Regions from separate parts of the Geobacillus sp. DSP4a genome, predicted to be linked through region 2. Evidence: predicted binding sites of a transcription regulator. Region 2 holds the regulator's gene; the other holds the start of a gene.
What was found. Region 2 encodes CtsR, which represses protease genes until heat stress. Its sites were predicted from a motif close to ATGGTCAATAAAGGTCAAACA; they were not measured.
Positions count from the first base shown of each region.

Region 1: a site for CtsR is predicted at 2,469-2,489, ahead of clpB (ATP-dependent chaperone ClpB). Genes of this name have one in related genera too.

Region 1 is NZ_SDLD01000009.1:58,373-67,929, forward strand. It holds gene clpB (ATP-dependent chaperone ClpB) at 1-2,457, opposite strand, end outside; gene ETC02_RS05120 (YjzC family protein) at 2,565-2,744, opposite strand; gene argF (ornithine carbamoyltransferase) at 2,929-3,867, opposite strand; gene ETC02_RS05130 (carbamoyl-phosphate synthase (glutamine-hydrolyzing) large subunit) at 3,864-6,992, opposite strand; gene ETC02_RS05135 (carbamoyl phosphate synthase small subunit) at 6,985-8,049, opposite strand; gene ETC02_RS05140 (acetylornithine transaminase) at 8,138-9,298, opposite strand; gene argB (acetylglutamate kinase) at 9,295-9,557, opposite strand, start outside.
Region 2 is NZ_SDLD01000020.1:48-9,604, forward strand. It holds partial or broken rRNA gene ETC02_RS08590 (23S ribosomal RNA) at 1-86, shown strand, start outside; rRNA gene rrf (5S ribosomal RNA) at 179-295, shown strand; gene ctsR (transcriptional regulator CtsR) at 586-1,047, shown strand; gene mcsA (protein-arginine kinase activator protein McsA) at 1,062-1,610, shown strand; gene mcsB (protein-arginine kinase McsB) at 1,615-2,706, shown strand; gene clpC (ATP-dependent protease ATP-binding subunit ClpC) at 2,703-5,138, shown strand; gene radA (DNA repair protein RadA) at 5,214-6,587, shown strand; gene ETC02_RS08625 (PIN/TRAM domain-containing protein) at 6,874-7,968, shown strand; gene ispD (2-C-methyl-D-erythritol 4-phosphate cytidylyltransferase) at 7,990-8,676, shown strand; gene ispF (2-C-methyl-D-erythritol 2,4-cyclodiphosphate synthase) at 8,691-9,173, shown strand; gene gltX (glutamate--tRNA ligase) at 9,280-9,557, shown strand, end outside.

The DNA of each region.
Region 1 (9,557 bases), on a different contig from region 2:
GGGGCGGGCGCCGTAGACCGGATCGAAGCCCGCTTCGGCGATGTATTGCTTCGCCGCTTCGGTCAGCACGAGTTCGATATGCCGATCGGCCAAACGGGCCGACAGCTCGCGGGCGAACTTTTCGATGATGCCTTTCACCTCATTCATCGACAATGGCTTAAATAAGACGATATCGTCGATCCGGTTTAAAAATTCTGGGCGGAAATGGGCGCGCAATTGGTCAAACACTTGGCTGCGCGTCTGTTCATCGATGTCGCCGTCTTTGTGTTCCAATAACAGCGGCGAGCCGATGTTCGATGTCATAATGACGACTGTGTTTTTAAAATCGACCGTCCGCCCGTGCGAGTCGGTGAGCCGTCCGTCATCGAGCAGCTGCAGCAGGATGTTGAACACGTCCGGATGAGCTTTTTCGATTTCATCGAACAATAGAACGGAATACGGCTTGCGCCGCACTGCCTCGGTCAGCTGGCCGCCTTCCTCATAGCCGACATAGCCGGGCGGCGCCCCGATCAAACGGGAGACAGCATGTTTTTCCATGTATTCGGACATATCGAGGCGAATGAGCTGCTCCTCGCTGTCAAACAGCGCCTCGGCCAGCGCTTTGGCCAGCTCCGTTTTGCCGACGCCGGTCGGTCCAAGGAACAAAAACGAGCCGATCGGACGGTTCGGGTCTTTCATCCCGGCCCGCGCCCGCAAGATGGCGTCGGCGACGAGCTCCACCGCTTCGTCTTGGCCGATGACTCGCTTATGGAGCCATTCATGAAGCCGCAGCAGCTTTTCCCGCTCCCCTTCGACAAGGCGGGTGAGCGGAATGCCTGTCCAGCGCGACACGATTTCGGCAATCTCTTCTTCCGTCACTTCCTCGCGCAGCAATTTTCCTTCCCGTTGCTCGCTGATTTCTTGCTCGAGCTGCCTGAGCTGCTTCTCAAGCTGCGGGATCCGTCCATGACGCAGCTCGGCCGCCCTGTTTAAATCGTAGTCGTTTTCCGCGTCCTCGAGCTCACGCTTCGCCCGCTCAAGTTCCTCGCGCACGCGGCGGACACGGTCAAGCGCCTCTTTCTCTTGTTGCCATTGCGCTTTCATGGCATTCGCTTTTTCGCGCAAGTCAGCGAGTTCTTTTTGCAATGCCGCCAGCCGCTCGCGGCTCGCTTCATCCGTCTCTTTGCTTAACGCCGCCTCTTCAATTTCCAGCTGCATGACGCGGCGCATCACTTCATCAAGCTCCGACGGCATTGATTCCATTTCCGTCCGGATCGTTGCGCACGCCTCATCAACGAGATCGATCGCTTTGTCAGGCAAAAAGCGATCCGAGATGTAGCGGTCGGACAACACCGCGGCCGCGACGAGCGCCCGGTCGTGAATTTTCACGCCATGGTGCACTTCGTATCGCTCTTTCAATCCGCGCAAGATCGAAATCGTATCCTCGACGGTCGGCTCTTGGACGAGCACTTGCTGGAAGCGGCGTTCGAGCGCTGGGTCTTTTTCGATGTATTGTCGGTACTCATCAAGCGTCGTCGCCCCGATGCAGCGCAGCTCGCCGCGGGCGAGCATTGGCTTTAACATATTGCCGGCGTCGATCGCCCCTTCGGCCCGGCCGGCGCCAACGATCGTGTGCAGCTCGTCGATAAACAAGATGATGCGGCCCTCGCTTTTTTTAATTTCGTTCAATACAGCCCTCAGCCGCTCTTCAAACTCACCGCGAAACTTCGCTCCGGCGACGAGCGCGCTCATGTCAAGAGCGAAAATCGTTTTGTCTTTCAACCCGTCCGGGACGTCTTTGCGCACGATGCGCTGGGCGAGCCCCTCGACAATAGCGGTCTTCCCAACGCCCGGCTCACCGATCAGCACCGGGTTGTTTTTCGTCTTCCGCGACAAAATGCGGATGACGCGGCGAATTTCGCTGTCGCGGCCGATGACCGGGTCGATTTTTCCCGCCTTCGCCTCGGCGACAAGATCGCGCCCGTATTTGGCCAACGCTTCATAGGTTGCTTCCGGATGTGGACTCGTCACGCGTTGATTCCCCCTTACCTTTCTCACGGCTTCTACCAGTGCTTCCTCTGTCAAGCCAAACGATGCCAGTTGCCGGGCAACCGGCTCGGCGCCATGAGACAGCGCGAGCAGCACATGTTCGACCGATATGTACTCATCTTGCATTCGCTTCGCTTCGTTTTCCGCCTCCTCAAGCAGCCGCGCCAAGGCAGGCGCAACGTACATCTGTCCCTCTCCCGCTCCGTGCACTTCCGGCTTTTGGCGAAGCCGGTCTTGCAGCCAGCGGATCGCCTGAGCGCGGTCGGCGCCGCAAAGGGCAAACAGCCGCGGCGCCAAGCCATCTTCTTGCTCGAGGAGCGCCAGCAGAAGATGTTCGACATCAAGCTGTTGATGATGCCGCTCTTTGGCGATCGACTGCGCCGCCATAAGCGCCTCTTGCAGTTTTTCCGTCAAACGGCTTGCGTCCATGCCGTCCCCTCCATTTGACCTTCTTTGACCATAAATCATTATAGCGGATCGCAAAGCGCACGGCAAATGAAAAGCCACTCCATGCTTGGAATGGCTTTTGTTCTGCTTCACGGTTTGCGCAAATACGTCCAATGCCGGTTATGGTTCGACGTTTCTGGAAACGTATCGCCGGCTTTCAGTTTCAGCTTTTTCGGGTGCTTTACATTGTCTCCCGTTTCGCCGATTTCAATATACACGCCGTTGTTCGGCGCTTTATCGCCTGGTTTGAAATGGCGCGGTTGGCCCATTTGTTTCATCCCCCTTGCTTCGATTGCATTTGTTATCATGCCCGGTTTCATCGCTGTTCATAAGAAGGAAAATGATGGAAGATCGCAAACGGAACGCCAAGCTGTTCACAACGAAAAGGAGCTCTCCCCTCGAAATCCTTTTCAAAGTGAAAAAGGAACTCCCGAAACGGGAATTCCCCCTTTGCTATAAAACGGACAACAAAATCGCTTTTTGCGCATGAAGCCGGTTGCCGGCCTGCTCAAAGACGACCGAGTTCGGACCGTCCATGACGCCGGCCGTCACTTCTTCGCCGCGATGGGCCGGCAGACAATGCAAAAAGAGATAATCCGGTTTTGCCGCTTTGACGAGCTCTTCGTTGACTTGATACGGCTGAAACACTTGTAGCCGCTCAGCACTTTCGCTTTCTTGGCCCATGCTCGTCCAGACATCCGTATAAATCGCATCCGCCCCCGCCACCGCCACAAGCGGGTCGTGCGTCACCACAACGGTTGCCCCGGTTTTCTCGCCGATCTGGCGCGCTGCCTCGACATATTCTTTCCTTGGCTCATAGCCCGGCGGACAGGCGATGGCGACATCCATGCCGACTTTCGCCGCGGCCACAAGCAAGGCGTTGGCGACGTTGTTCCCGTCGCCGACATAGGCGAGCTTGACGCCTTGGAACGTTTTCTTCACTTCATAAATCGTCAGCAAATCCGCCAACGCCTGGCACGGATGATCGTCGTCCGTCAGGCCGTTGATGACCGGAACGGACGCATATTCGGCCAACTCCTCGACTTTTTGATGGGCAAATGTGCGAATCATAATGACATCGACGTATTGCGACAAGACGCGGGCCGTATCGGCGATCGTTTCGCCGCGGCCAAGCTGCAAATCGTTTCCGTTTAAATACATCGCCTGGCCGCCAAGCTGAATCATGCCGACTTCAAACGACACGCGCGTGCGCGTTGACGGCTTTTCAAAAATCATCGCCATTGTTTTCCCGGAAAGCGGCGTATACGATACACCGGCTTTTTGTTTCGCTTTTAAATCAGCTGCTAACGCCAGCAAGTCCAAAATTTCTTCTGTCGAGAAATCAAGAAGCGTTAAAAAATCTCTCCCTTTTAATGACATCACTGCATTCATGCGATCACCGCCTGTTCTGCCTGTTTTTTCTTTTCCAACCAGCCATGGATCGGCTGCACATCAAGATGATCGACATCGAGCGCCTGCAAGAAGAGCTTCAATGTCTCACGTTCCGTGAAGACGAGCAATTGTCGGGACAACGCAGTCATTCGTTTGTTCGCTTCGCCTTCCTCTTTGCCCAAGTCGATCACTGCAAGCGCCGTGTCGCGCTTCACCCAATCGGAAAACGGGACATCAGCGACGATGGTCAGCTGTTTCGCCGTCATCTCTGCCTCCAGCTCGGCATCGATGTTGCCAATGACATAGACCTCGTTCGCGTTCGCTTTCTTTTGCAAATACGGATAAAACGCTTTATACGCCGCTTCCTCCTTCGTTGCGGCGATGCTGATGCCTTCGCCGGTCGATTTCATCTCTGGCCCAACCACCGGGTCAACCCCCGGCAGCTTATGGGTCGAAAAGACCGGATACTTTAACACGGCGTACGGCATGACCGCCAAGCCGCGCGCTTTTTCGTCCACGATGTCGACAAGCGATTTCCCAAGCAATAATTTTGTCGCAATTTGCGCCAGCGGCACGCCGGTCGTTTTGCTGACGATCGGCACCGTCCGGCTCGCGCGCGGGTTCACTTCCAGAACATATACATTGCCGTCCGCAATGACATATTGAATGTTCATAATTCCTTTAAAGCCGAGTTTTTTCGCAATCCGGACCGCATAGTCGATGATTTTCGCTTTTTCTTCGTCTGTGAGCGTCTGCGCCGGCAGCCAAGCATAGCTGTCACCGGAGTGGACGCCGGCTTTTTCGACGTGTTCAATGATGACCGGCAACACGATGTCTGTTCCATCCGTCACGATGTCCGCTTCTGCCTCTTTCCCGTCCAAATACGCATCAATCAAAATCGGATAGGTCAACTCGCCTTGCTCGATCAAAGCAGCGAGCTGCGCCTCGCTATGGACGATAAACATGCCGCGGCCCCCGATGACATACGACGGACGAAGCAGCACCGGGCAGCCGATCTCAGCCGCTTTGGCGGCGAGCTCCTCGGCATTGTTCGCCACCAAGCCCGGTACGTGCGGGATGTCAAGCTCCTCAAGCAACTGGTAAAAACGATCGCGGTCCTCGAGCTGGTCAATCATATCGTACGTGACGCCAAGCAGCGGCACGCCGGCTTCTTCGAGTCCTTTGACCAAATTGATCGCCGTCTGACCGCCAAATTGAACGATGACATGCTTGATTTGTTCCGCTTCGATAACATCGAGGACGCTCTCAAGCGTCAGCGGTTCAAAGTACAGACGGTCGGCGACGGCAAAGTCGGTGCTCACCGTTTCCGGATTGTTGTTGATCATCACCGTTTCATAGCCCTCTTTTTGCAAGGCGAACACGCTATGAACGGAGCTGTAGTCAAACTCAATGCCTTGGCCGATGCGGATCGGTCCGGCTCCAATGATCAGCACTTTCTCTTTGCCGCTCGGTTGTTTTCGCTCGTCTTCGCCGAAATAAGTCGAGTAGTAATAATCCGTTTCTGAATGAAATTCGGCCGCGCACGTGTCGACCATTTTGTATGACGGCACGATGCCAAGTTCCTTCCGCTTGTTGCGCACGTCAAGCTCCGTCACGCCCCACGTTTCAGCTAAAAAGGCGTCGCTACATCCTTTTTCTTTCAAGAAACGGAACGTTTGCTCCTCAATCGTGTCCAACGTTGCAGCCGCTGCCCGTTTTTCAAGGGCGACAAGCCGCTCGAACGAGCAAAGGAAAAAGCGGTCGATTTTCGTCCATTTGTGAATGGCTTCAACCGCCACCCCGCGGCGGAGCAGTTCCAAAATCGCGAAAAAGCGGCGGTCGTCTTTGTCGACAAGCAGCTGTTTCAGCTCATCATTCGTTTTCACCGAAAGCTCCGGCAACAACAGTCCGTTGTTTTTGCCTTCGAGCGACTGCACCGCTTTTTGAAACGCCCGCTCCATGTTACGGTCGATCGCCATCACTTCCCCGGTCGCCTTCATTTGCGTGCCGAGCTTCCGATCCGCGTGCGGAAACTTGTCAAACGGCAAGCGCGGAAACTTGACGACGACATAATCCAAGGCCGGTTCAAAGCTGGCGTACGTCGTTTTCGTCACCGGGTTGACGAGTTCCGCAAGCGTATAGCCGACCGCCAGCTTCGCCGCAATGCGGGCGATCGGGTAGCCGGTCGCCTTGGACGCCAGCGCTGACGAGCGGCTGACGCGCGGGTTGACTTCGATTAAGTAATATTGTTTGCTGTTCGGGTCAAGGGCGAACTGAATGTTGCAGCCGCCAATGATCCCTAATGCGGAAATGATCTTCACCGCCGACGAACGGAGCATTTGGTACTCCTCATCGGTCAACGTCTGCGACGGTGCAACGACGATCGAATCTCCTGTATGAATGCCGACCGGATCGACGTTTTCCATATTGCAAACGGTAATGCACGTATTCGATTGGTCGCGCATCACTTCATATTCAATTTCCTTAAATCCGGCGACGCTCCGTTCGATCAAACATTGATGAATCGGGCTTTCGTTCAATCCTTTTTCTACGAGCGCGAGAAACTGCTCCATGTTTTCGGCAATGCCGCCGCCCGCCCCGCCGAGCGTATACGCAGGACGAATAATGATCGGAAAACCGATTTGTTCGGCGAACGCGACCGCTTCCTCGACGCTTGTAACAATTTCGCTTTCCGGCACCGGTTCGCCAAGCTCGTGCATCAACGCGCGGAACGCTTCGCGGTCCTCCCCGCGCTTAATCGCTTCAATCGGTGTTCCGAGCAGTCTCACCCCATACTTTTCAAGCACGCCGGCTTCATGCAGCTGAAACGCCAAATTGAGCCCTGTCTGGCCCCCGAATGTGGCGAGCAGCCCGTCCGGGCGTTCTTTGGCAATGATCGCTTCGACCGCCTCAACGGTGAGCGGTTCAAAATACACGGCATCGGCATGGACATCATCGGTCATGATCGTCGCCGGATTGTTGTTCACTAAAATGACGCGGTATCCTTCTTCCTTTAAGGCGATGCACGCCTGCGTGCCGGAATAATCAAACTCAGCAGCCTGGCCGATGACGATCGGCCCCGACCCGATCAGGAGAATCGATTGAAGCGAAGAATCTTTAGGCATAGACGTTCTCTCCCTTGAACACGGTTTGCAAAAATTCGTCGAAAATATAGCCGGTATCGTGCGGCCCCGGATGCGCCTCCGGATGGTATTGCACGGACAAAATCGGTTTATGGCGATGGACGATGCCCTCGACCGAACCGTCGTTGACGTTGATGAAACGAATGTCAAACGGTTTGCCCACCAAACTGCCTTCTTTGACGACATAACTATGGTTTTGCGATGTCATCATCACGTTTTGTTTCACCGCGTCCCACACCGGCTGATTGGCGCCGCGGTGCCCGAAGCGGAGTTTTTCCGTATCCGCTCCGTACGCTAAGGCGACAAGCTGATGGCCAAGGCAGATCGCAAGCGTCGGATACCGGTCGATCAGCTGACGGATAGCGGGAAGCTGATGGCGTAACTGTTTCGGATCGCCCGGGCCGTTCGAGAGGACAAGCCCGTCCGGTTTCAGCGCGTCAATCGCTTCCGGCGCCGTATCATGCGGCACGACCGTCACCCGGCAGCCGCGTGCAAGGAGCGACTGCAAAATCGACTTTTTATAGCCGAAATCGATGAGCACCAAATGCGGGCCGCCTTCGCCGTATGTTTCGATCGTTTTCGTTGACACCGCGCGCACGGGAAATACTGCTTCCTCGCCTCCAATGGCTGAAATCGGCGACAAACTTAATTCCGCCATCATCGTCCCAGCGGTGCGGATTTCTTTCACAAGGGCGCGCGTGTCCACATGCGTGAGAAGCGGAATGTTCCAATGCTGCAAGTATTCTGCCAAGCTGTATTTCGCCCCGTAATGAAATCCTGTGCCGCTCGCTTCGTAGACGACGACCGCTTCGACGTGCGGCCGCTTGCTTTCAAAATCGTCTTCATTAATGCCATAATTGCCGATCAGCGGGTACGTAAAAACGATGATTTGGTTTTTATACGACGGGTCGGTCAACACTTCTTGATAACCGGTCATGCCGGTGAAAAAAACGATCTCCCCGCTCACCTTTTCTTCAAGCGGAGCGGCGAGCTCCCCGCTGAACGTTTTTCCGCTCGCCACATGCAAATACGCTTTCATTGGCGCCACCTCATCGTTTGAGTTTTTATAACCGTTCAGGAATTTTTATGCATGAACAGGAATAAAAATTAAGCCGTCGGCCGTCCGTTTACAAGACGGCTGAGGCGTTGGCGTTGTTCAACACGTTTGTCAAAATGTCCACCGCTTCATCGATTTCCGCTTTCGTCACGACAAGCGGCGGCAACAGGCGGATCACGTTCGGCCCCGCCGAAAGGACGAGCAAGCCGTTTTCGTGAATCAATGGCAACAGCGGTGCGACGTCCGTTTGGCACTCGATTCCGACCAGCAGCCCGAGCCCGCGCACGTCCTTGACGATGTCAAGCAAAGCGAGCGCGTCATGGAGGCGTGCAAGCAAATAGCGGCCTTTCTCCTGCACATCTTGCAAAAACGCCGGATCAAACACCACTTCTAACGTCGCCTTGGCGGCGGCCATCGCGATCGGGTTGCCGCCAAACGTCGACCCGTGCACCCCAGGTCCAAACGATTCTTTCAAAAACGCTTTACCGATCATCGCCCCAACCGGAATGCCGCTGCCAAGCCCTTTCGCTGCGGTGATGATGTCCGGCTCCACATCAAAGTGCTGGTACGCAAACGGCTTTCCGGTCCGGCCGATGCCGGTTTGCACTTCGTCGATGATCAAAAGCGCTCCGTGCTGTTGACACAGCTCCGACGCTGTCTGCAAAAACGCCGGGTTAACCGGGCGGACGCCGCCTTCCCCTTGGACGACCTCAAGCATCACCGCGGCCACTTCTTCGCTCATCGCCTGCTTGAGCGCGTCGACATCATTCAGCGGCAAGTGAATGAATTCCGGAAGCAGCGGACCAAAACCGCTATGCACTTTCTCCTGCCCGGTCGCCGCCATCGTCGCAAACGTCCGGCCGTGAAACGACTGGCGGAACGTAATGACTTTGTGTCTCCCGGTATGTTTGCGCGCCAGCTTCAGCGCCGCCTCGTTCGCTTCCGCCCCGCTGTTGCAGAAAAAAACATAATCGCCGGCGCTGTGGGCGACAAGCAAGGAGGCGACCTCTTCTTGAATCGGGATCGTAAACAAGTTCGATACGTGCCAATATTGATTCAGCTGCTTTTCAATCGCCTTTTGGACGTGCGGATGGCGATGGCCGAGATTGCAGACGGCAATGCCGGAGACAAAGTCGAGATATTGTTTTCCATTCACATCGGTCACAACCGTCCCTTCCGCGGCTTGGACGGCGATCTTCCAACGGTTGTATGTCGGAAACAGCGCGCTCATAAATATACCCCCACTTCTTTGCGAATCGTTGTGCCGTGCCATGTTCCGTTCTGGTAAAACGTCGTTTTGCCGCTGACGATCATCACCTCGGGCAGCGCATCGGACAAGGCGGAGAGCGCTGCTTTCACTTTCGGAATCATCCCGCCAGTAATGACGCCGTCTTCGATCAGTCGTTCAATCGTTTCCGCCGTCGCGTCGGCCACGAGCGCGCCGTCTCGCAAAATGCCGGGCACGTTCGTCACAAACGCGAGCTGGCTGG
Region 2 (9,557 bases):
CGAAGATGACGAGGTCGATAGGTCCGAGGTGGAAGCGTGGCGACACGTGGAGCTGACGGATACTAATCGATCGAGGGCTTAACCTAACAAGAAAAGTGGAGGCGAGCGGTTCGCCCCGGCTTCTTCCCAAAACGGTTATCTAGTTTTCAGGGAACGAATTCCTGACAACCTCATATGGCCTAGTGGTGATAGCGGAGGGGAAACACCCGTTCCCATCCCGAACACGGAAGTTAAGCCCTCCAGCGCCGATGGTAGTTGGGGCCAGCGCCCCTGCAAGAGTAGGTCGCTGCTAGGCTAAGCAGAAAGCACGCCTTTTTCTTCATTAGGAGAAAAAGCGTGCTTTTTCGTTTATCTGACCGAGAAGCGTTTTACTGGGCGAAAAAACGGATATTCTATAGATAGTCTCCCTTGTTTCGGTAGCCCTTGCAATTTTTCGTCATACATTGTATAGTAAAATCAAGGTCAAATATAGTCAAAGTCAACAAGATGGCGGTGATGCTTCCTCCCAAGGAATGCCCGTTTATTATTGGGCAGGGAGCAGCTTGACCGCCAAGCAGCTTGGTTGTGAGGAAGGTGGGAGGTAGAGTGCCAAACATTTCCGACATTATCGAGCAATATTTGAAGCAAGTACTCAATATGAGCGACCAAGACATCGTTGAAATTAAACGAAGTGAAATTGCTAATAAATTCAAATGTGTTCCCTCGCAAATCAACTATGTCATCAACACGAGATTCACGCTCGAGCGCGGATATATTGTTGAAAGCAAGCGCGGTGGCGGCGGCTATATCCGCATTATGAAAGTAAAGACGAAAAGCGAGGCGCAGCTGATTGACCAGTTGCTCGAGCTGATCGACCACCGCATCAGCCAGTCGAGCGCCGAAGATGTGATAAAACGACTTATGGAAGAAAAGGTGATTTCGGAGCGGGAAGCGAAAATGATGTTGAGCGTGATGGATCGCTCCGTTTTATATATCGATTTGCCCGAACGGGATGAACTGCGGGCGCGCATGTTAAAGGCGATGCTGACGTCGCTAAAGTATAAGTAGGGGAGGGGGAGGCATTGATTTGCCAAGAATGCAAGCAACGCCCGGCGACGATGCATTTTACGAAAATAGTCAACGGGGAAAAAACGGAATTTCACCTTTGCGAGCAATGCGCCAAAGAACATGGTCATACGTTTATGCTCTATGGCCATGACGACTTTCCGCTCAACAATTTGTTAGCGGGGCTTCTCAACTTTCAAGCTCCGATGAAAGAAGTGACGGCCAATTCGTTCCCGAATCCGGATTTGCTTCAATGCGAGACGTGCCAAATGACATACCACCAGTTTACGCAAATTGGGCGGTTCGGTTGCGCCGACTGCTATCGGACGTTTGCCCGTTACCTTCCGCCGATTTTAAAACGGCTTCATAGCGGAAATACTGCTCATTCAGGGAAAATTCCGAAGCGAAAAGGCGGCGTCCTCCATTTGCGGAAGCAGCTGGCCACGTTGAAACAAAAGCTTCAGGAATTAGTTGCCCGCGAGGAATTTGAGCGGGCGGCCGAGGTGCGCGACCAGATTCGTTCGTTAGAGGACGAACTTCGCCGACGTGGAGAGGGGGAGATGTAGCGGTATGTCATTTGGAAAGTTTTTCAACACAGCGGTCAGCGCTTGGATGAGCCAGGAGGGGCCGAATTCGGACATCGTGTTGAGCAGCCGCATCCGGCTGGCGCGCAATATTGTTGATTTTCGTTTCCCAACGCTGTTTAGCAGCGAAGAGGCGAAACAAATCGTTGCCTTGTTTGAGCGCGCGTTCGTCCATCGTCCGTATGGGGAAGCGGGACGGTTTGAACTGTTGAAAATGTCGGAGCTTCAACCGATTGAAAAACGGGTATTGGTGGAAAAGCACTTAATCAGCCCGCATTTGGCTGAAGATTCGCCGTTTGGCGCCTGCCTGCTTTCGGAAAATGAGGAAATCAGCATTATGATCAACGAGGAAGACCATATCCGCATTCAGTGTCTGTTTCCAGGGCTTCAGCTTGCCGAGGCGCTTGAGGCGGCGAGCGAGTTGGATGATTGGATTGAAGGGCATGTCAACTATGCGTTCGATGAACGGCTTGGTTACTTAACGAGCTGTCCGACGAACGTCGGAACAGGGTTGCGGGCGTCGGTGATGATGCATCTTCCGGCGCTGGTGCTGACGCAGCAGATCAACCGCATCATCCCTGCCATCAACCAGTTGGGACTCGTCGTCCGCGGCACGTACGGGGAAGGAAGTGAGGCTTTAGGGAACATTTTCCAAATTTCGAACCAAATTACGCTCGGAAAATCAGAAGAAGATATTGTCGCTGATTTGCATACGATCGTTGAGCAGCTCATCGCCCAAGAAAGGGCGGCTCGCCAGGCATTAGTGAAAACGTTGGGCATACAATTAGAAGACAAGGTATTCCGTTCATACGGCATATTGGCCAACTGCCGCGTCATCGATTCAAAGGAGGCGGCGCAATGCCTGTCGGATGTGCGTTTAGGGATCGATTTAGGATATATCAAAAACGTCCCGCGCAACATTTTAAATGAGCTGATGATTTTGACGCAGCCAGGATTTTTGCAACAATATGCCGGAGGGGTGCTTCGCCCTGAGGAACGGGATGTCCGCCGGGCGGCGTTGATTCGGGAACGCTTAAGGATGGAAACACGAAGAAAGATGGAGGGTGATGAACGATGATGTTTGGCAGATTTACGGAACGGGCGCAAAAAGTGCTGGCGTTGGCGCAAGAGGAAGCCATCCGCCTCGGCCATAACAATATCGGAACCGAACATATTTTGCTTGGGCTGATCCGTGAGGGGGAAGGAATCGCTGCTAAAGCGCTCATGGCGCTTGGACTTGGCCCGGATAAAATCCAAAAAGAAGTCGAATCGCTCATCGGCCGCGGCAATGAAGTGTCCCATACGCTCCATTACACGCCGCGGGCGAAAAAAGTGATCGAGCTGTCAATGGACGAAGCGAGGAAACTTGGCCATTCGTATGTCGGCACGGAGCATATTTTGCTTGGTTTGATCCGCGAGGGGGAAGGCGTGGCCGCTCGCGTGCTGAACAACCTCGGGGTGAGCTTGAACAAGGCGCGCCAACAAGTGTTGCAACTGCTCGGCAGCAATGAATCGGTATCGGGTCACGGCGGTGGGGGGGCTTCGCATGTAAGCACGCCGACGCTTGACAGCCTTGCCCGCGATTTGACGGCGATTGCCCGCGAAGGGCGGCTTGATCCGGTCATCGGCCGCAGCAAAGAAATTCAGCGTGTCATTGAAGTGTTGAGCCGACGGACAAAAAACAACCCGGTGCTCATCGGTGAACCGGGGGTTGGAAAAACAGCGATCGCGGAAGGATTGGCCCAGCAAATCGTCAACAACGAAGTGCCGGAAACGCTGCGCGACAAACGGGTCATGACGCTCGATATGGGGACGGTCGTCGCCGGGACGAAATACCGCGGCGAATTTGAAGACCGGCTGAAAAAAGTGATGGACGAAATTCGCCAGGCGGGCAATATCATTTTGTTCATCGATGAACTCCATACGTTAATCGGCGCTGGCGGAGCCGAAGGGGCCATCGACGCATCGAACATTTTAAAGCCGGCCTTGGCGCGTGGAGAATTGCAATGTATCGGTGCGACAACGCTTGATGAATACCGCAAATACATTGAGAAAGATGCTGCGCTCGAGCGCCGCTTCCAGCCGATTCACGTCGATGAGCCGACAGTTGAAGAGTCGATTCAAATTTTAAAAGGGCTGCGCGACCGGTATGAAGCGCATCATCGCGTCTCGATTTCCGATGAGGCGATCATTCAGGCAGTCAAACTTTCCGACCGGTATATTACCGACCGGTTCCTGCCGGATAAAGCGATCGACTTGATTGATGAAGCTTGCTCGAAAGTGCGTCTCCGTTCGTTCACGGCGCCGCCGAAACTGAAAGAACTGGAGCAAAAGCTTGAAGAAGTGCGAAAAGAGAAAGATGCGGCCGTGCAAAGCCAAGAATTTGAAAAAGCGGCGTCGCTGCGTGATATGGAGCAGCGGCTGCGTGAAGAGCTTGAAGAAACGAAACGTGCGTGGAAAGAAAAACAAGGCCAAGAAAATTTGGAAGTGACGGTCGAAGACATTGCCGCGGTCGTCTCGAGTTGGACCGGGATTCCGGTATCGAAGCTGGCCGAGACGGAAACCGAGCGGCTGTTGAAACTGGAAGAAATTTTGCATTCGCGCGTCGTCGGCCAAGACGAGGCGGTCAAAGCGGTGGCCAAAGCGGTGCGCCGCGCCCGGGCTGGCCTCAAAGACCCGAAACGCCCGATCGGTTCGTTCATTTTCCTCGGCCCGACCGGCGTCGGGAAAACGGAATTGGCCCGTGCATTGGCCGAGGCAATGTTTGGAGATGAAGATGCCCTCATTCGCATCGATATGTCCGAGTATATGGAAAAACACTCGACATCGCGGCTCATCGGTTCGCCGCCGGGGTATGTCGGCTACGAAGAAGGCGGCCAGCTGACCGAAAAAGTGCGCCGCAAGCCATACTCGGTCGTTCTGTTGGATGAGATGGAAAAAGCGCATCCGGACGTGTTTAACATCTTGCTGCAGGTGCTCGAAGACGGGCGGTTGACTGACTCGAAAGGGCGGACGGTTGACTTCCGCAACACGATCATCATTATGACATCGAACGTCGGCGCGGATGCTTTGAAGCGGAACAAGTATGTCGGCTTTAACATCCAGGATGGAAACCAGCAATACAAAGACATGAAAAGCAAGGTCATGGATGAGCTGAAAAAAGCGTTCCGTCCGGAGTTTTTGAACCGGATCGATGAAATTATCGTCTTCCATTCGCTTGAAAAAGACCATCTAAAACAAATTGTCCGTCTGATGGCTGATACGCTGGTGAAACGGCTGAAAGAGCAAGATATTGACCTTGAATTGACGGAGGCGGCGATTGAGAAAATCGCTGCTGAAGGTTTCGATCCGGAATACGGGGCTCGCCCGTTGCGCCGCGCTTTGCAAAAACATATTGAAGACCGTTTGTCCGAAGAACTGTTAAAAGGCACGATCGCCAAAGGACAAAAAGTGGTCGTTGATGTGAAAGATGGGGAATTTGTCGTATTGGCAAAACAGGCCGTGATGTGATGAAAAAAGGTATGCGGCACGATGCTGCCCATACCTTTTTTCCATATGGAACACAAGAGAGAAAGGGTTAGTTCAATGGCGAAAAAGAAGACGAAATTTGTTTGCCAAGAGTGCGGATACGAATCGGCGAAGTGGCTCGGCCGCTGCCCGGGATGCCAAACGTGGAACTCATTCGTCGAGGAAATCGAGCCGGTCAGAACCGCTGTGCGAGGGGCGTTTCTCCATTCGGAGCCGTCCGGGTCCGCTAAACCGGTTCCGATTACCGCCGTTGCCGCGGTGCAAGAGCCGCGCATCGAAACGAACAGTGCAGAGTTCAATCGCGTGCTCGGTGGGGGGATCGTCAAAGGGTCGCTCGTCTTAATCGGCGGCGACCCCGGCATCGGCAAGTCGACGCTGTTGCTGCAGGCCTCAGCGCAACTGGCGGCGGCTAGGCATACAGTGTTGTATGTATCGGGCGAGGAATCCGTCAAACAGGTAAAACTGCGCGCTGGGCGCCTTCGCGCCGAGTCCGATCATCTGTATGTGTTAGCGGAGGCGAATTTGGAATATATTGTATCAGCGATTGAAACGATTCAGCCCGCCTGTGTCGTGATTGATTCAATCCAGACGGTGTACCGGACGGATATTACGTCAGCGCCGGGCAGTGTCGCCCAAGTGCGCGAGTGCACCGCTGAGTTGATGAAAATCGCCAAAACAAAAGGCGTCGCCATTTTTATCGTCGGCCATGTGACGAAAGAAGGGGCGATCGCCGGGCCGCGCATTCTCGAGCATATGGTCGATACCGTCCTTTATTTTGAGGGGGAGCGGCATCATACGTACCGCATTTTGCGGGCGGTGAAAAACCGCTTCGGTTCGACGAATGAAATCGGTATTTTTGAAATGCGCGACATCGGGCTGCGGGAAGTGGAAAATCCGTCCGAAGTGTTTTTGGAAGAGCGATCGCACGGGGTGGCGGGTTCGACGGTGGTGGCGGCCATGGAAGGGACGCGCCCGGTTCTGGTGGAAATTCAAGCGCTCGTTTCGCCGACAAGCTTCGGCAACCCGAGGCGGATGGCGACCGGCCTCGATCATAACCGCGTGTCGTTGCTTATGGCCGTATTGGAAAAGCGGGTCGGGCTGCTGTTGCAAAACCAAGATGCCTATTTGAAGGTGGCGGGCGGAGTGAAGCTTGATGAGCCGGCCATTGACCTAGCCATCGCCGTCAGCATCGCCTCAAGCTTTCGCGATCGGCCGACCAATCCGGCCGACGTCATTATCGGTGAAGTCGGGTTGACCGGGGAAGTGCGGCGTGTCTCCCGCATTGAACAGCGTGTGCAAGAGGCTGTCAAACTAGGTTTTTCCCGTGTCATTGTACCGAAAAACAATTTGGCAGGTTGGCAGCCGCCGGCAAGCGTTCAGGTGATCGGCGTTTCCCATGTGGCCGAGGCGCTCGAGCACACGATGATTTGAACGCTTTCTTCGGGGGAACGGGCAAATAGGAAACGGCTGGGGGCGCTCGCTAAAGCATCCTCTTGCTCCGCCCCGATCATGTTTTGCATGAAATGACCGAACCTTTTTGTTTCGAACAACGTAAATATATATAGGGGGGCAACGTCCTTCCGCTGTGCACGGGCGTCCAGCGCGAATTGTTACAAGCGGATGTCGAATGTTCAAAAATGGTTAAAAATTGGGTTTCGGTTGGTTTCAAACATTGGAAACTGTTTATAATGTTAGATAGGGAGGTGAAGATGAGCCGATGGTCAAACGTGTCGTACAACTATTTTTTCTCGCCGTAGGCGGAACGCTGGGCGCCATGTTTTTGCCTGATTTGCTTGCGCTGTTGAATGTAAGCGGCATGCCGCTCATCCATAATTCCTATACGTTGGCGGTGTTGGGCGCTGTTCTTTTCTTTTTGTTGACGTTTTGGCTTGTGGATTATGTTGTGGACATGGTGCGCTGGGTCGAGGAAACATTGGTAAGGGCGCCTGCTGCTGACGTGCTGTTTGGCAGCCTCGGGCTGATTTTTGGTCTTATTATTGCGTTTTTGGTCGTCATGCCGCTGCAATCGTTTCGAATTCAAGTGTTGAACACGGTGCTGCCGATTTTTTTGACGATCTTGCTTGGCTATTTAGGGTTTCGTGTCGGCTTAAAGAAACGGAATGAGCTGATGAACTTATTTTCTCTTTCCAATCGAATGACAAAGAAAAAAGGCGGAGAAACCGAGAACGAGGCGCCGAAAGGTGGAGCGGTGAAAATTTTGGACACAAGCGTCATCATCGATGGGCGGATTGCGGACATTTGCCAAACCGGGTTTTTGGAAGGCCCGCTTGTCATTCCCCGTTTTGTGTTAGAGGAGCTCCAGCATATCGCCGACTCCTCCGATGTGCTGAAGCGAAACCGCGGCCGCCGCGGCTTGGATATTTTAAACCGCATTCAAAAAGAGATGGCGATGAAGGTGGAAATTCATGAGGACGACTTCAGCGATGTGCAAGAAGTCGACAGCAAGCTCGTCAAACTAGCCAAACAGCTTCAAGGCGTCGTCGTCACAAATGATTTCAACTTGAACAAAGTGTGTGAGCTGCAAAACGTGCGCGTCCTTAATATCAACGATTTGGCTAATGCCGTCAAGCCGATCGTCCTGCCGGGCGAGGAGCTGAATGTGCATGTCATTAAGGACGGAAAGGAACATAACCAGGGCGTTGCTTACTTGGATGACGGAACGATGATTGTTGTCGAAGACGGCAAAGAATATATCGGCAAACGGGTTGACGTCCTAGTCACCAGCGTGTTACAAACATCTGCGGGGAGAATGATTTTTGCCAAGCTGAAGCTGTTGCAAAAAGCGCTGTAAACAGAACAGGGGAAACGTCCAATGAACTACGAAGCGATTGTCTTGGCGGCCGGACAAGGAAAGCGGATGAACGCCGGTATGAATAAGCAGTTTATTGAACTAGGCGGCGAACCGCTCATCGTCCGGACGCTGAAGGTGTTCGACCGCGATGAACGGTGCGCCCGCGTCGTGCTTGTCGTGAATCCGGCGGAGCGAAGCCGCTTTGAGCAACTTGTCGTTCGTTTTCGTATCAAAAAAGTGGCAGCGTTCGCTGAGGGCGGCGAGGAGCGGCAACATAGCGTCTATAACGGGCTGCAGGCGTTAGAGGGACGGGGCATTGTCCTGATCCACGACGGCGCCCGCCCGTTTATTCACGTCCGCCATTTGCATGAGCTGGCGGATGCAGCCGCCCGATACGGGGCAGCGGTCCCGGCTGTGCGGGTGAAAGACACGATCAAAAAAGTGGACGGTTTGTTTGTCGAACAGACGATTGATCGTTCCAGCTTGTGGGCGGTGCAGACGCCACAAGCTTTTCGTCTGTCTTTGATCGCCGAGGCGCATGAGGCTGCGAAACGGGAAGGCTATCTTGGCACGGACGACGCCAGCCTCGTCGAGCGGCTCGGCAAGCCGGTGAAAATTGTAGAAGGGGACTACCGCAACATTAAACTGACGACTCCGGAAGACATTTTGTTTGCCGAGGCGATTTTAGCGAGCCGCATCGCGGAGTAAACGGAGGTGAAGACATGTTTCGCATCGGACAAGGGTTTGACGTTCACCAGCTCGTTGAAGGGCGTCCGCTTATCATTGGCGGCGTACATATTCCGCATGAGAAAGGGCTGCTCGGCCATTCGGATGCCGATGTTCTGCTCCACGCGGTGGCGGACGCGTGCCTTGGAGCGATTGGCGCCGGCGATATCGGACGGCATTTTCCTGATGATGACCCGCGCTATAAAGACGCGGACTCAACCGAATTGTTGGCGCACGTATGGACGCTCGTCCGGAAGGAAGGGTATGCATTGGTGAACGCCGACTGTACGATTATCGCTCAAAAGCCGAAAATGGCTCCGTACATTGAGGAGATGAAAGCCGTGATCGCCCGCCTGCTTGAAGCCGAGCGCACACAAGTGAACGTCAAGGCGACGACAACGGAAAAACTCGGGTTCACCGGGCGCGGGGAAGGCATTGCCGCCCAAGCGGTCGTGTTGCTTAAAAAGAGCGGGGAGTAAGGCGCAGCCGTTAGGCGCCGAATGGGGCGAGCCGTCCGTTTTGAACTTTGCCGCGATAAACGGTACAATAAGGGTACAAGTTTGGATGAAAGTGGAGGGTTGGACGATGGCAAAAGATGTGCGCGTGCGCTATGCGCCGAGCCCGACCGGCCATTTGCATATCGGAGGGGCGCGGACCGCGCTGTTTAACTATTTGTTTGCTCGCCATCACGGCGGAAAAATGATCGTCCGCATCGAGGATACGGATATCGAACGGAACGTGGAAGGCGGCGAACAGTCGCAGCTCGAAAACTTACAATGGCTCGGCATCGATTATGACGAGTCCGTTGATAAAGATGGCGGCTATGGGCCGTACCGCCAGACGGAGCGGCTTGATATATACCG